Regions from separate parts of the Propionicimonas sp. T2.31MG-18 genome, predicted to be linked through region 1. Evidence: predicted binding sites of a transcription regulator. Region 1 holds the regulator's gene; the other holds the start of a gene.

Region 1 (7,115 bases):
GTGACCGTGGCGACCAGGGCGGGACTGCGGACGGGGCGCTTCCTGCCCGACGGACGCGTCGCGGTCACCATGGGGCGGGCGCGCATCGGCGCGCAGGTCCAGGTCCGCCTCGGCGCGGACACCTGGCCGGCCACGGCGGTCGACGTGGGCAACCCGCACGCGGTCTGCATCGTCGAGGCGGACCGGCTCGACGCGCTCGACCTCACCCACGACGCACCGTCCTGGGAGCCCGCCGGCGCCTTCCCGCACGGCGCCAACGTCGAGTTCGTCGTTCGCGAGGCGCCGGGGCGGTTGCGGCTGCGCGTCCACGAGCGCGGGGTGGGCGAGACCGAGTCCTGCGGCACCGGCGTCGTCGCCGCGGCCGCCGCCATGCGCGATGACGACACCTACACCGTGGGCGTGCCGGGCGGCACGCTCCAGGTGGACCTGGGCGGGGAGGAGGCCGTGCTGACCGGGCCGGCCGTCGTCGTCGCCCGTGGCCAGTGCACCCTTCCGGATTGAGAGCGATGACGTACGAACCCTGGGAAGCAGACCCGGAAGACCTCGACTACGACGGCGACCAGCAGGACCTGGCCGACCGGCTGTCGCTGCGGCGCGTGGCCGGCATGTCGACACAGCTCGCCGACATCACGGAGGTCGAGTACCGCGAACTGCAGCTCGAGCGCGTGGTGCTGGTCAGCGTGTGGACGACAGGGAGCGAGGTGGACGCCGACAACGCGATGGCCGAGCTGAAGCTCCTGGCGGAGACCGCGGGCTCCCAGGTGCTCGAGGGGCTCGTGCAGCGGCGCAGCTCGCCGGACCCGGCCACGTTCATCGGTCGTGGCAAGGTGGACGAGGTGCGCCAGGTGGTGATCGCCACCGGTGCCGACACCGTGATCTGCGACGGCGAACTGGAACCGGCGCAACTGCGCAACCTCGAGGACCGGGTCGGGGTGAAGGTGATCGACCGGACGGCCCTGATCCTCGACATCTTCGCCCAGCACGCCAAGAGCGCCGAGGGCAAGGCGCAGGTCGAGCTCGCCCAGCTCCAGTACCTGCGCCAGCGGCTCCGCGGCTGGGGCGGCAACCTGTCCCGGCAGGCGGGCGGACGGGCCGCGGCCGGCGCCGGCATCGGCGGCCGTGGCCCGGGCGAGACCAAGATCGAGACCGACCGGCGCCGCATCAAGACCCGGATCGCGATCCTGCGCCGGCGCCTGCGCGAGCTCGACGCGGTGCGGGACACCAAGCGCTCCCAGCGCACCCGCAACCAGGTGCCGAGCGTCGCCATCGTCGGCTACACCAACGCCGGCAAGAGCTCGCTGCTGAACCGGCTCACCGGTGCCGGCGTCCTGGTGGAGGACGCGCTGTTCGCGACGCTCGACCCCACGACGCGCCGCACCGAGACCGCCGACGGCCGCGTGTTCACCCTCACCGACACCGTCGGCTTCATCCGTCACCTGCCGCACGACCTCGTCGAGGCGTTCCGCTCCACGCTGGAGGAGTCGGTCGCTGCCGACCTGCTGGTGCACGTGGTGGACGGCTCCGACCCCGACCCGTTCGGCCAGATCGCCGCCGTCCGCACGGTGCTCGCCGACATCGGCGCCGCCGGTGTCGCCGAGCAGCTCGTGGTGAACAAGACCGACGCCGCGGATCCCGACGCGCTGCTGGCCCTGCGGGGGCGCTACCCCGACGCGGTGTTCGTCTCCGCCCGGATCGGCGCGGGCATGGACGAGCTCCGGGCCCGGGTCGAGCAGCGGCTACCGCGTCCGGAGGTGGAGGTGCGTGCCCTCGTGCCCTACGACCGCGGCGACCTGATCAACCGCATCCACCTCAGCGGGGAGTTCGTCAGCAGCGAGCACACCGAGCACGGCACGCTGGTGGTCGCCCGCGTGAACGCCGACCTCGCCGGCGAGCTCGCGCGCTACGCCAGCGATGCCTGAGCCGGCCGGCCTGGATGGCGAGAAGGCCGGCGGAGGCGGCCTGGCCGACCGCATCCTGGCGGCCGCCGTCGCCGGGATCGGCGGTCACCCCCGTCCGGGCCAGCAGCAGATGGCTGCCGCGGTCGGCCGGACGCTCGACAACGGTGAGCACCTGCTGGTGCAGGCCGGGACCGGGACCGGCAAGTCGCTGGGCTACCTGGCCCCCGCCCTCGCCAGCCTCGTCGAGGACCGGGCGTCGCGGGTGGTGATCGCGACCGCGACCCTCGCGCTGCAGGCCCAACTCGCCGGGAAGGACATCCCGGCCGCCGTCACGGCCTGCGAGCAGGTGTGCGGCCAGGGGGTCACCCACGCCGTCCTGAAGGGACGGAGCAACTACGCCTGCCTGCTGCGGGTGCGCGACGGCCAGGGCTCGGAGCAGGAGGCCCTGCTGCCCGAGCCCGGCGAGGCGACGGGGGTCGGCGCGGAGGTGGTCGCGCTGCGCCGCTGGGCGGAGGAGGAGGCCGGCTCCGGGCGGCTCGCTGACCGCGACGACGCTCCGGCGCACACCCCGGCCGCCTGGATGCAGGTGTCGGTCCCGGTCCGGGAGTGCCTGGGTGCGCAGCGGTGCCCCTACGGCGCCGAGTGCCTGGTGGAGAAGTCGCGCGAGCGGGCGCGGGCCAGCCAGCTGGTGGTGACCAACCACGCCCTGCTGGCGGTCGACGCGCTGCACGGGGGTACCGCGCTGCCCGAGTACGAGGGGCTGGTGATCGACGAGGCCCACGAGCTCGTCAGCCGCGTGACCGGTGCCGCGTCCGTCGAACTCGGCCCGTCGCAGGTGGAGCGGGTCGCGAAGCGGTGCCTCGCCTGGCTCACCGACGACGTCGGGCTGGCCTTCCTGGACGCAGCGGACGCCCTGCAGGGCGCGCTGGACGGGACCGATCCCGGCCGGGTCACCGAGCCGGAGGCCGAAGTGGTGGCGGCGCTGCGCAGCGTCCGCACGGCCGCCCGCGCGGCGATCACGGGGCTGGCCGGCGGCAAGGACGAGGAGACGGACCGCCGGCAGGCGCAGGCCGCAGCCCAGGAGGTCTTCGACGTCGCCGAGCGCATGGCGAAGCTCGACCCCTACGACGTGGTGTGGGTGTCGGAGTCCGAGCGGTTCGGCCGGCAGGCGAACTGCGCCCCGCTGTCGGTGGCCGGACTGCTGCGCAGCCGGGTGTTCGACAACCACCCGGTGGTGCTCACCTCGGCCACGCTGAAGATCGGGGGTGACTTCCGCGCGATCGCCGCGTCCCTGGGGCTGGCCGGGGAGGACGCGGCGGACTGGCGCGGGATCGACGTCGGCTCCCCGTTCGACTACCGCAGCCAGGGAATCCTCTACGTCGCGCGGCAGCTGCCCCCGCCGGGGCGGGACGGCATCGGGCCGGAGGCGCTCGCCGAGGTGGCCGAACTCCTGTGGGCCGCGGACGGCAGGACGCTCGGCCTGTTCGCGTCCCAGCGATCGGCGGAGGCCGCCGCGCGGTACTGCCGCGAGCACGTCCCCGAACGGCTGGTGCTCTGCCAGGGCGACGCGCACCTGCCCCGGCTGACCGCGGAGTTCGTGGAAGACCCGGAGGCCTCGCTCTTCGGCACGCTGTCGCTGTGGCAGGGCATCGACGTGCCGGGCGACACCTGCCGCCTGGTGATCATCGACAAGATCCCGTTCCCGCGACCGGACGACCCGCTGATGCAGGCCCGCCAACAGGCGGTCACCGAGGGCGGGGGGAACGGCTTCATGGCGGTGGCGGCCACGCACGCGGGGCTCCTGCTGGCCCAGGGGTCGGGACGCCTGATCCGCACCCTGACCGACCGCGGTGTCGTCGCCGTCCTGGACCCCCGGCTGGTCACCGCACGGTACGGCAGTTTCCTCACCGCGTCGATGCCCGACTTCTGGACGACCACCGATCGCGAGACGGCCATCGGGGCGCTGCGGAGGCTCGGCAGCGGAACGGACGCGGGCGCCCGCTGAGCCCGGCCCGGGTGGGCTTCGGCCACGCGGGCGTGGGCGCCAGCGCGGCGTGGCAACGGGTGCGACGAGAAGCCGAGGCTCCTCGTCGGAGCACCCGGCGAGGCGATCGGCTCGGTGGCCGGCGCTTCGGCGTCGTGCCGGGCCGGTCCCGATAGCGCACGAGACGTCCGCAGGACCCGGTCGAGCGGGGGAGGGCGGTCAGGAGCCGAGGAGCTCGGCGAGGCGCCCGGCGCGGTCGTCGGGCACCTCGACCAGCTTGGTCCTGCTCGTGGCGCCGCTGACGAGGGCCACGTCTCGGGCCGGGCATCCGAGGGCCTTCGCGAGCGCGGCGAGCGCCGCCTCCGTGGCCCGTCCGTCCACCGCTGGAGCCTGGACGGCCACCACCAGGGCGTCCTCGCCGTAGCGGCCGCCCACGCGGGTCCTCCCCGCCCCCGGCTTGACCCGGATCGGGATGCGGATGGCTACACCCTCCGCAGGACGGCGACCACCTTGCCGAGGATGGACGCGTTGTTGCCGTCGATCGGCTCGTAGGCGGGGTTGTGGGGCAGCAGCCACACCTGGCCCGGCGTGCGCTTGAAGGTCTTCACGGTGGCCTCGTCACCGATCAGGGCCGCCACGATGTCGCCGTTGACGGCGTCGGGCTGCTGCCGCACGACCACGTAGTCACCGTCGCAGATCGCGGCGTCGATCATCGAGTCGCCCCTGACCTCCAGCAGGAACAGCGTCCCCTCACCGACGAGCTGGCGGGGGAGCGCGAACACGTCCTCGACGGCCTGCTCGGCGAGGATCGGGCCACCGGCGGCGATGCGACCCAGCACCGGGACGGTCACCGACGGCGCGGTCGGGGCGGGGAGGTCCGGCTCGACGATGCGGGTCGCCACGGCGACCTCATCCCCAGCCGCCATCGAATCGGGCAGCCGCACCTCGAGTGCGCGTGGGCGGTGCGGGTCACGGAAGAGGAAGCCCTTGGCCTGGAGCACCTTGAGCTGGTGCGCGGCCGAGGACGAGGATGCCAGGCCCGCGCGGTCGGCGATCTCCCGGATGCTCGGCGGGTAGCCGCGGGCAAGCAGGTCGTCGCGGATCACCTCGAGGATCCGCCGCTGGCGCGCGGTGAGGCCCTCCGCGTCCGCCGGGCCGTCGGGCAGGTGGCTGACCTTCGTGCCGAGCTGGGCGGCGATGTCTTCCTTGCGCGGACGGCCCCGCTTGCGGGCCGGGGGTTCTGCCTTGCTAGCCATGGCAGCACGCTAACCCGGCGCCGCGACGGAATCAAACACATGTTCGAGCGTGTCGGGAATCGGACGTCACAGCACCTCGACGGTGCCGCGGCCGCCGTCCACGCGCACGAGGTCGCCGGTCGCGAGCCGCGCGGTGGCGTCACCGCAGCCGACCACGGCGGGGATGCCGAGCTCGCGGGCCACGATGGCGGCGTGGCTGAGCGGCGCGCCGAGGTCGGTGACGATCGCACCCGCCCGGGGGAAGACCGGGGTCCAGCCGATGTTGGTCAGGGGGGTGACCAGCACCTCGCCCGGCAGCAGCTGGTCGGCGTCCTCGATGCGGTCCAGCCGGCGCACCCGTCCCTGTGCGACCCCGACCGACCCGGCGGCCCCGGTCACGAGCCGCTCGTCGCCCTCCGGTGGTGGCGGCAGCGGACGGCCCGCGACGAAGGCGTCGCCGCGCCGGCCGGGATCGGCCGCCCACGCGTACGGGTCGAAGCGACCGACGATGAACAGCGGGAGCTGGGGGAGGTCCCGCTGCCGTTGCACCACGGCGCGGCGCGCGGCCACGTCCGGCGCCCGGCCGGTCCCGTCCAGGGCGTCCAGCAGTTCGGGGAGGGTGTGGAAGAACACGTCGTCGCCGATGCCGAGCAGGACGCCGGCACGGAGGGCGAACCCTCGCCCGACCCCGGTCCAGCGGACGGACTCCGAGCGGACGCGCTCCCGCAGTGCGGCCCGGCGCGCCCTGCGTCGCAGCCGGCGCTCGACGTCGCGCGCCTTTTCGGGATGGTCCGTCCTGAGGCGGTCCCTGGCCGCCTCGAAGGCCGCGGCGCGGCCGGCCCGGAGACGTCCCACGTCCGCGCCGGTCGCGGCGGAGGCGAGGGCGCGGTCGAGCCAGCCGGGGTTCTCCGCCGGACGCGGCCAGGCGAGCTCGACCTCGTTGTGGCCGCGATGCCCGAACGCCGCGAGGTAGTCGTCGCGGGAGAGGCGTCCGGCGAGCACCTCCTGGAGCCCGGCGGCGGGGCCGAGGCTCTCCAGGCCTCCGCAGAGCCCGGCGACGTTCGCCAGCAGCGCGGCGGAATCGTCGGCGCCGACGAGCCGGCGGAGTTCGTCCTCGAGCGGGTCGAGCCGGTCGTCGGTGGCGGCGATCACCGCCCAGAACGCGCGCAGGGAGGCGGGGAACACCGCGTCCCGCCACAGGGCCGCGAGCTCCGCGCCGGTGGACGCGGCCGCGACGCGGGCGGCGAGCCGCGCGCTCTCCTCCCGGCTGGTGGCGAGGAAGCGGGGGAGGCGCAGCCGGTGCCACTGCAGGCGGACCAGCGTGGCCAGCAACGGCAGCCCCTCGTCCTGCCAGTCGGCCTTCGTCAGGGGCAGCACGGGCAGCGGGACGTCGTCGGGCAGGTCGCCCCACAGCCCGGCGATCTGGCGGTAGGCCGCCCGCGGGTCCGCCGCTGCCTTCGGCCCGCGTGCGCTCACCTGCACGCTCAGGTTCGCGTAGGGCCGCCCGCCGACGTAGCCGGCCATCTCGCGACCCCTCACCTTCATCGACGGGCCGCCGTTGTCCTGCTGGTGGCGGACCACGGAGACGGTGAGCGGGGTCTGCGGCTCCGGGTTGGCCTCCGACAGGTTCGTCGCCGACCACAGGCAGGTGCCGGTGAGGGTGTCGTTGCGCTCCGCGGTGACCGGGTCCCAGCCGCGCATGCTGGTCACCGGCCGGGCCTGGAGGATCCAGACGCGGTCTGCGGCGACCGCCCACTCGATGTCCAGGGCGACTCCGCCGAAGCAGGCCTCGATGTCGTGCGCCGCGGCATGCAGCCGGGCGGCCACCGGCGCGAGGACGGCAGGGCCGGTGTACGCGCCGTCGGGGCGGTGGAAGCGGAACGGGGTCGCGTCGGCGGAGCCGGAGACCAGCGCCTCGCCCGGGCCCTCGACGACGTCGCCCACCATGGTGTCGAGGTCGCCGGTGAGCGGGTCTGCGGTGAACAGGACGCCCGCCCG
Region 2 (7,115 bases), 440 kb from region 1:
GTCGGCGACCGGCTCTCCGCCGGCCCCGGGGTGAGCTGGCGGGACCTGTCGGACCCGACGCTGTGCGACCAGCAGGTGGAGTTCCTGGGGATCTCCGAGCACGTGGAGTCGCCCTCGGAGCTGCGCCGGTACGCCGCGGACGCCGCACGGCGCGCCGAGCGCCCGGTCGACGCGGTGGAGGCGATCATCGGCCGCATCCGCGAGCGAGTGGCCTACGTGCCCGGCTCGACGGAGGTCAGCACCAGGGCCACCGGGGTGTGGGACGCGAGGGCCGGCGTCTGCCAGGACCTCGTCCACCTGAGCCTCGGCGCCCTGCGCAGCGTCGGCATCCCCGCCCGGTACGTCTCCGGCTACGTGATGCCCAGCGCGTCCGCCGTGGTGGGGGAGGCCCGGACGGGGGAGTCGCACGCCTGGCTCCAGTACTGGGACGGCGCCTGGGTGGGCCTCGACCCGACCAACGACACCGCGCCCGGCGACTTCCACGTGGAGGTCGGCGTCGGCAGGGACTACTTCGACGTGACCCCGCTGAAGGGCGTCTACTCGGGCTCCCAGTCGTCGCGGCTCTTCGTCGAGGTGGAGATCACCGTCCTGGCGTGATCCGGTAGTCACGGTTGGTCGGACGGATGTCCTCGCCGGTCAGCTGCTCGTGCAGGCGGTAGGCGGCCAGGGCACCGGTGAGGAGCTGCGCCCAGGAGTCGGTGCCGCCGGGCGACCAGGGCGAGGCCACCACCACGCCCTCGCGGGCCGGCTGCAGGGGCGGCAGGTCGAGCAGCGTGCGCCACGACGTCCACCGCGGCCCGCCGCCGGGTGCCCTGCGGAGGTGCCGGGCCACGCGGAAGTCGGCCCGCTCGTGGGTCAGGTCGGCGTGGGTCGCCGGGTCGACCGTGCTCACGACGGCGTCGGCGAGGAGCGACCCGGCCGTCGACTCCAGCCGGTGCCCGTCCCGGTCGGGACGGATCGCCAGCACCTCGACCCCGGTCCGCACCTCGACCCCACGGGTGCCCAGCCGCTCCAGGAGGAGGTCGAGCAGCACGCTCGCCGGCTGAGGCACACCCTCGGCGTCGACGACCTGCCAGCGACCGAACGTCCGTTCCAGGCCCAGCCGGTAGGCGTGCCACCCGGGCAGCCGGCGCGGGTCCTGCCCGAGCCGGGCCGCCACGTCGAGGACGAGCTCGGCCAGTTCCGGCACGCGCCGGGCGAGGTCATCGAGGCTGCGCCTGGGCACGAGCACGGCCCGGTCGGCCGCCCGCACCCGTCCGCTGAACTCCTCCTCCAGCCCGTATCGGCGCAGGACCAGCCACGCGCCGTCGAGCTCGTCGAGCAGGTCCCGCCAGGACGCCGCCACCGGCTCGCCGTACGCGGCGGCGAGCGTGGTCCACTGGGCGCCGCGGTCGGTCGGCAGGTCCAGGATCGAGCCGTCCGCCAGCCGGTAGCGGCGCGGCGGGGCCGCGACGAGCTGGAGGTCGCGCCGCCGCAGGTCGGAGGCAAGGACGCGCCCGGACTTGCGGAACAGGTCGCGCCACGCGGCCGGCAGCGTGAGCACCGTCCCGCCCGGCTCGGTGGCCACCTCGACGCCGGCGCAGGGGGCCGCGTCGCGCTCGAGCACCACCACCTCGTGGCCGGCACGGGAGAGGCGGGCGGCCGCGGCGAGACCCGCGAGCCCGCCGCCGACGACGGCGATCAACTCCGGGCCAGCCAGGCCCGGAACGCGGTGAAGCCCCGGCGGATCTGGGCCAGCAGCAGCACGGCGAGGGTGAGGGTGAGGATCAGCAGGATCGCGGCGACGACGGCCGCCTGCACCGGGTAGGCGACGGCGAGGCCGACGACGGTGACCAGGGCCGCGTCCCCGGCGAGGGAGGCGCCGACGTTGCTGAGGGGCTCCGGGGAGGTGTTGACCGCGAGCCGGACGCCCGACTTCGCGACGTGGCTCAGGAGCGCGGCGACGCCGCCCAGCGCCCCCATCGTCATCGGCAGGAGGTCGCCGTTGGCGCCGGCGAGCAGCGCGCCGATCAGCGCGCCGGCGACCGGACGGATGAAGGTGGAGACCGCGTCCCAGGCGGAGTCGAGATAGGGCACCTTGTCGGCGAAGAACTCGACCAGGGCCAGCACCCCCATGATCACCAGGACGTCCGTGCGCTGGAACCCCTCGGGGATCCCTTCGACGTGGCCGAGACGGCCGATCATGCCGAGGAGGAACACCGTGGCGTACGCGTTGATGCCGCTCGCCCAGCCGCTGGCGAAGGTCATTGCCACGACGTCCATGCCGGAATCGTAGCCGGGGCCCTTCCTGCGGCAAGGGGCGGGGGACGGTGGCGCGTGGGGGTTGACGCGGTGTCGGCGCGGGGGCCTATGATTGGAGCAATCGAATACCTGTTCGATAACGCGAGTGGGGGAAGCTCGCCCCGGGTCGTCACGGCGGCCCGGCCGGCCCCGGTGCCGACAGTTCCCGCGTGCCTCCCGGGGTGGACTCGACCCCCGCTCCGGGACGGCTCGCGGGGCGTCCGTGCCGGGGTCGCTCATGCCCGGTGACAAGGGGTGGAAGGAGGACGGATGGCCGGCGACGGGCTGGAGGGCGCGAGGTCGGCGCTGATCGGCGCGGAGCTGGCCGAGACCGCCTCCGAGCGATACCTTCTCGCCCACCTCGCAGCCCTGCGGGTGGCAGCAGCAGTGCTCGCGGCGCGGGCACACGCGGCGTCCGGCGCCCGCCTCCGCAACGCCTGGCAGCTCGTCGCGGAGGTGGCTCCGGAATTCGCGGAGTGGGCTGGCTACTTCGCCGCCGGCCAGCACAAGCGGCAGGCGGTCGCGGCCGGGGCGGTGGCCCTGGTCGCGCACCGGGAGGCCGACGACCTCCTCCGGGACGCGCAGGCGTTCCACGACGAGGTCGCCCGCCGGCTCTCGGCCGGTCGGCGCCGCGGCGCGAGGGAGGCCGGATGAGCGCGCCGTCCGCGCCGGCGCCGGGGCGGGTGGTCATGTGCGTCGACATGGACGCGTTCTACGCGTCCGTGGAACTGCGCCGGCACCCGGAGTGGCGCGACGTGCCGATGTGGGTCGGGGGAGCCGGACGCGGCGTCGTGCTGTCCGCCAACTACCCCGCGCGGGCCTACGGCGTCCGCGGCGGCATGTCGTCGGCCCAGGCGCGGCGGCTGTGCCCGCACGCCGTCTGCGCGCCGCCCGACTTCGACGCCTACACGGAGGTGTCGGACGGGATCGTCGCCATCCTGGAGACGTTCACCGCGCGCGTGGAGTGCGCGTCGATCGACGAGGCCTACCTCGACCTGACCGGGGCGGAGCGCAGCACCGGCACCGCCGTCCGCGTCGGTGAACGGCTGCGCGCGATCGTCCACGACGAGCAGGGCATCTCCTGCTCGGTGGGCATTGGCCCCAACAAGCTGGTCGCGAAGATGGCCACCAATGCCGCGAAGCCGGACGGGCTTCGGGAGGTGGCGCCGCACGAGGTGCTCGGCTTCCTCCATCCCCAGCCGGTCGAGAACCTGGTCGGGGTCGGGGAGAGCACCGCCGCGCGCCTCCGGCCGCTCGGGGTGGTCACCGTGGCCGACCTCGCCGCGCTGCCGCGCGCCGCGCTCCAGCGGGAGTTCGGGCTGCGGGCCGGCGCGCTGCTGGCCGACCTCGCCTGGGGGGTGGATGCCAGCCGGGTGGTCGCCCGACCCGGCGAGCGCGGCGTCGGCAACCAGGAGACCTTCGGACGTGACCTCACCGACAGTGCCCAGGTGCAGGCAGAGCTCCTCCGGCTCGCGGTGAAGGTGGCCTCGCGGATGCGGGCGGCGGAGGTGCTCGGGCGGACAGTGACCCTCCACCTGAGGTTCTCGGACTTCACGACCACGGCGCGCTCGCTCACGCTCGCGGCCCCGTCCGACCTCACCGGGGACGTGTACGGCGCCGCCGTGCGGCTGTACGCAAAACTGCGTCCGGGGCGGCCCGTCCGGCGGGTGGGGATCCGGGTGACGGGACTGGCCGACCGAGGGACGGTCGCGCTCCAGCCCACCCTTGATGCCCCTGACCACGGATGGAGTGATGCCGAGCGGGCCGCAGACGACGTGATCCTGCGGTTCGGGCCGCGGGCGGTGCGTCGCGCGGTGCTCACCCGGCGGGAACGGCCCTGACGGCCGGATCCGGGGGTGCTCGGTTCCGAATTGCCTCGTGCCCGCCTAAACTTGGGCTTGTCCCGTCGGGACCCGTGAACCAGGGAGGCAGCATGGCGCTCTCGGACGAAGAGCAGAAGCTCCTCGACCAGCTGGAAGCTGCGCTCGCGGCCGAAGACCCCAAGCTCGCCAGCGCGCTCCGCGGCACGACCCATCGCTGGGAGCGCCGCCGCGCGATCCTCGCCGGGCTCGGCTTCCTCGTCGGCCTCGCCGCCCTGATCGGGGGCATGCAGGTGCACCCGGCGATCAGCGTGGTCGGCTTCGTCGTCATGCTCGCGGCAGCGGTTCTCGGCGTCACCGCCTGGCAGCAGTCCGCGGACGCGGCCGAAGGCCAGGGCGCGGGCGGCCGTGCGGGGAACCACTCGGAGTTCCTGGGCCGCATGGACGAGCGCTGGCGCCGCAACACCGACGACGGCGCCTGAGCGTCACCGGCCCGGCCGCCACAGCGACCGCGGCCACCACTTCCCGGCGGTGGGCACTGCCCACCGCCTTTCCACTGACCGACTGACCCTCCCGACCAGCGCGGGGAGGGCGTCAGCGGCGGCCGGCTCCCGGTCGTAGCGGCCGCGCTCCACCGTGACCGCCAGGGCCCACAGCGCCTCGCGGCCGTCCTCGTCCAGCCGGGAGCCCAGCAGGGTGGCGACCTGCCGGCTCGTCCCGTCCGGCCACGGCCCGGCGTGGTCGAGCACGACCGCCCGCACCTCCCGCCACGCACGTTCTCCGGCCCTCGCCGGGTCGGCGCCGGGCCTGAGCCGGCTGCGCCGCTGCGCGGCCCGCACCAGCCGCGGGGCGGCACCGAGCACCAGCGCCAGTCCCGCGGCGCCCGCCAGCCAGCCCGGTCCTCCTGCCGCGAGGCCGTCCTGCGCGCCGGCGCCGGGGAGCACGGGCTCGTCGACGGTGGTCGGCGCAGCCGTCGGGACGGTCGGCGTCGGGGCAGAACTGGGGACGGCGCTCGCGCTCGACGTCCCGCCGCCACCGGCGGTGGCGCCACCGGGGGTCGGGTCCACGGGCACCCAGCCCACACCGTTGCCGAAGGAGAGTTCCACCCAGGCGTGCATGTTCCGGGTGGACACCTCCCACCGTTCCCCCCGTTCGGTGCCGGGAAGGAAGCCGACCACGACCCGCGACGGGATGCCGACCGCACGGGCCAGCACGGCCAGCGAGCCGGCGAACTGCTCGCAGTAGCCCGTGCGACTGCCCAGCAGGAAGTCCTCGAGGGTGCCCAGCGTGGTGCCCGGGGCGACGCGGGTGTTGTAGCGGAACGCGTCCGAGCGCAGGAAGGACGCGAGCGCGAGCGCCTTCTCGCCCGCGGTCTCCGCGCCCGCCCGGGTCGTCACCTCCACCGCGAGCCGGCGGACGGAGTCCGGCAGCTCCGGCGGCAGGGCGAGGGTGAGTCCGCCGTCACCCGGCTCGCCGGGTTCGGCCAGCGTCGGCAGCATCGTCTCCAGGCCGGGCAGCCGCGCCGTCCGGGCGGTGTAGGCGAGGTCACGGGTGGCGCTCGCACGACCGTCGCCGACGGCCACGACGGCAAGGGTGCGGGGGTCGTAGCGCCAGTTGTCGCCCGGCACCTGCGCCGCGACCGGGAACCACGGCATCGGCAGGTACTCGCTGGCCAGGTCGCCGACCTCGACGGAGGTCTCGACCGCCTGCGCGCTACCCACCCGCGGCAGGTCCCCGCCGAACTGGAGCGCGACGAGATCGGTCGCCACGAGGTGGAAGCCCTTCTCGTCGAAGGCCGACAGCGCAGCCAGCCGCAGGTACTGGCCCTCCCCGTCCGAGGTCCGGTAGGTCAGGACGGTCCGGTCGGCCGTCGCGTTGATGTTGCGGATGAGGTCGATGCTCGGGTCGCCCAGCTGGACGGTGCCCTGACCGAAGGTGTCGGTCCGGTCGCCGAAGCGCTCGGGGATCGGTTGCGCGGCGAGCACGGCCCCGGCCAGGGCGAGCGTCGTGGCGATCGTGGCCGCGGTCAGCACGCCGCGGCGCCAGCCGGCGGCCGTTGCCTCGTGCGTCCCGGGCGGGCCCGCTGCGGCGTTGCGCGACGCGGTGGCGAGCACCAGGGCGTAGCCGGCGGCCGGGAAGGCGAACAGCGCGGGGCTGGTCTCCGCGTAGATGGCCAGGGTCGGCACCAGGTAGGGCAGCACCAGCACGGGGAACGTCCACGCGGGGGAGGCAAGGCCGACAGCCAGTGTCTCGACCAGCAGGTACAGCACCCACAGCAGCAGCGCGCTGAAGAGGGCGACGCCGGACTGGTACGGCATCGGGGCGAAGGACTCCCGCACGAACTCGGCGGTCTCCGCGTAGAGCGCGAGCGGCTCGGACGCTGCCGGGGCGAGCCACGGCACCAGCGCTGCCGGCAGCAGTTGCACCAGGCGGACGACGACCTCGCCGGAGCCGCCGTGCCGCGCGAGCAGGCCGAGGGCGACGCTGAGGGCGACCAGGGCACCGGCGAGGGCCAGGAAACTGCGGTCCTCGGTGAGCGCGACGATCGGGACGCCCGCCGCCATCGCCGCGACGGCCGAGGCGGCGCTCATCCGGCCGGCCGCGGTCACCGCTCGTCCTCGACGCCGAGCTCGTGCCAGGCCGCGGCGATCGACGTGCCGGGACCGGCGACCACGCACTTCCAGCCCGTCGCGCGCACCGCGTCCGCACTGTTCGCGTCCTCACGGGACCGGGGGACGAGGACGGCCCAGCATGCGCGCCCGTGGCGTCCGGCGTCGGCGAGCGCGTCGAGATCCGCGGCGTCCACCCGGCCTAGGACGGCCACGAGCAGCTGGCCCTCCGCGCCGCGCCCGCTCGCGCCGAGTGCCTCGCGCAGCGAGGGCGCAGGGTCGGTGGCGAGCTCCGCCAGGTGCTCGAGCACCACCTCCTCGCGGCCGGAGCCCAGCCGGTGCGGGCTGAGGAGGCGGCCGTCCGCGGCGACGAGGCCCAGGTCGAACCCGTCGCGAAGGAGGTGGA

The links. The regulator LexA, encoded in region 1, represses DNA repair genes until DNA is damaged. The targets are predictions, from matches to a motif close to TCGAACANNTGTTCGA.
Region 2: the regulator LexA is predicted to act here: its motif matches at 2,363-2,378, upstream of ACFQQJ_RS05570 (SAV_6107 family HEPN domain-containing protein).

The regions. Positions count from the first base shown of each region.
Region 1 covers NZ_CAXWGX010000012.1:577,209-584,323, forward strand. Annotated here, with positions in the region: gene dapF (diaminopimelate epimerase) at 1-501, shown strand, start outside; gene hflX (GTPase HflX) at 507-1,919, shown strand; gene ACFQQJ_RS07720 (ATP-dependent DNA helicase) at 1,930-3,903, shown strand; gene ACFQQJ_RS07725 (DUF167 domain-containing protein) at 4,102-4,458, opposite strand; gene lexA (transcriptional repressor LexA) at 4,365-5,138, opposite strand; gene ACFQQJ_RS07735 (PEP/pyruvate-binding domain-containing protein) at 5,205-7,115, opposite strand, start outside.
Region 2 covers NZ_CAXWGX010000012.1:138,008-145,122, forward strand. Annotated here, with positions in the region: gene ACFQQJ_RS05555 (transglutaminase N-terminal domain-containing protein) at 1-597, shown strand, start outside; gene ACFQQJ_RS05560 (FAD-dependent oxidoreductase) at 581-1,684, opposite strand; gene ACFQQJ_RS05565 (DUF4126 domain-containing protein) at 1,681-2,262, opposite strand; gene ACFQQJ_RS05570 (SAV_6107 family HEPN domain-containing protein) at 2,551-2,934, shown strand; gene dinB (DNA polymerase IV) at 2,931-4,121, shown strand; gene ACFQQJ_RS05580 (DUF3040 domain-containing protein) at 4,214-4,582, shown strand; gene ACFQQJ_RS05585 (transglutaminaseTgpA domain-containing protein) at 4,586-6,709, opposite strand; gene ACFQQJ_RS05590 (DUF58 domain-containing protein) at 6,706-7,115, opposite strand, start outside.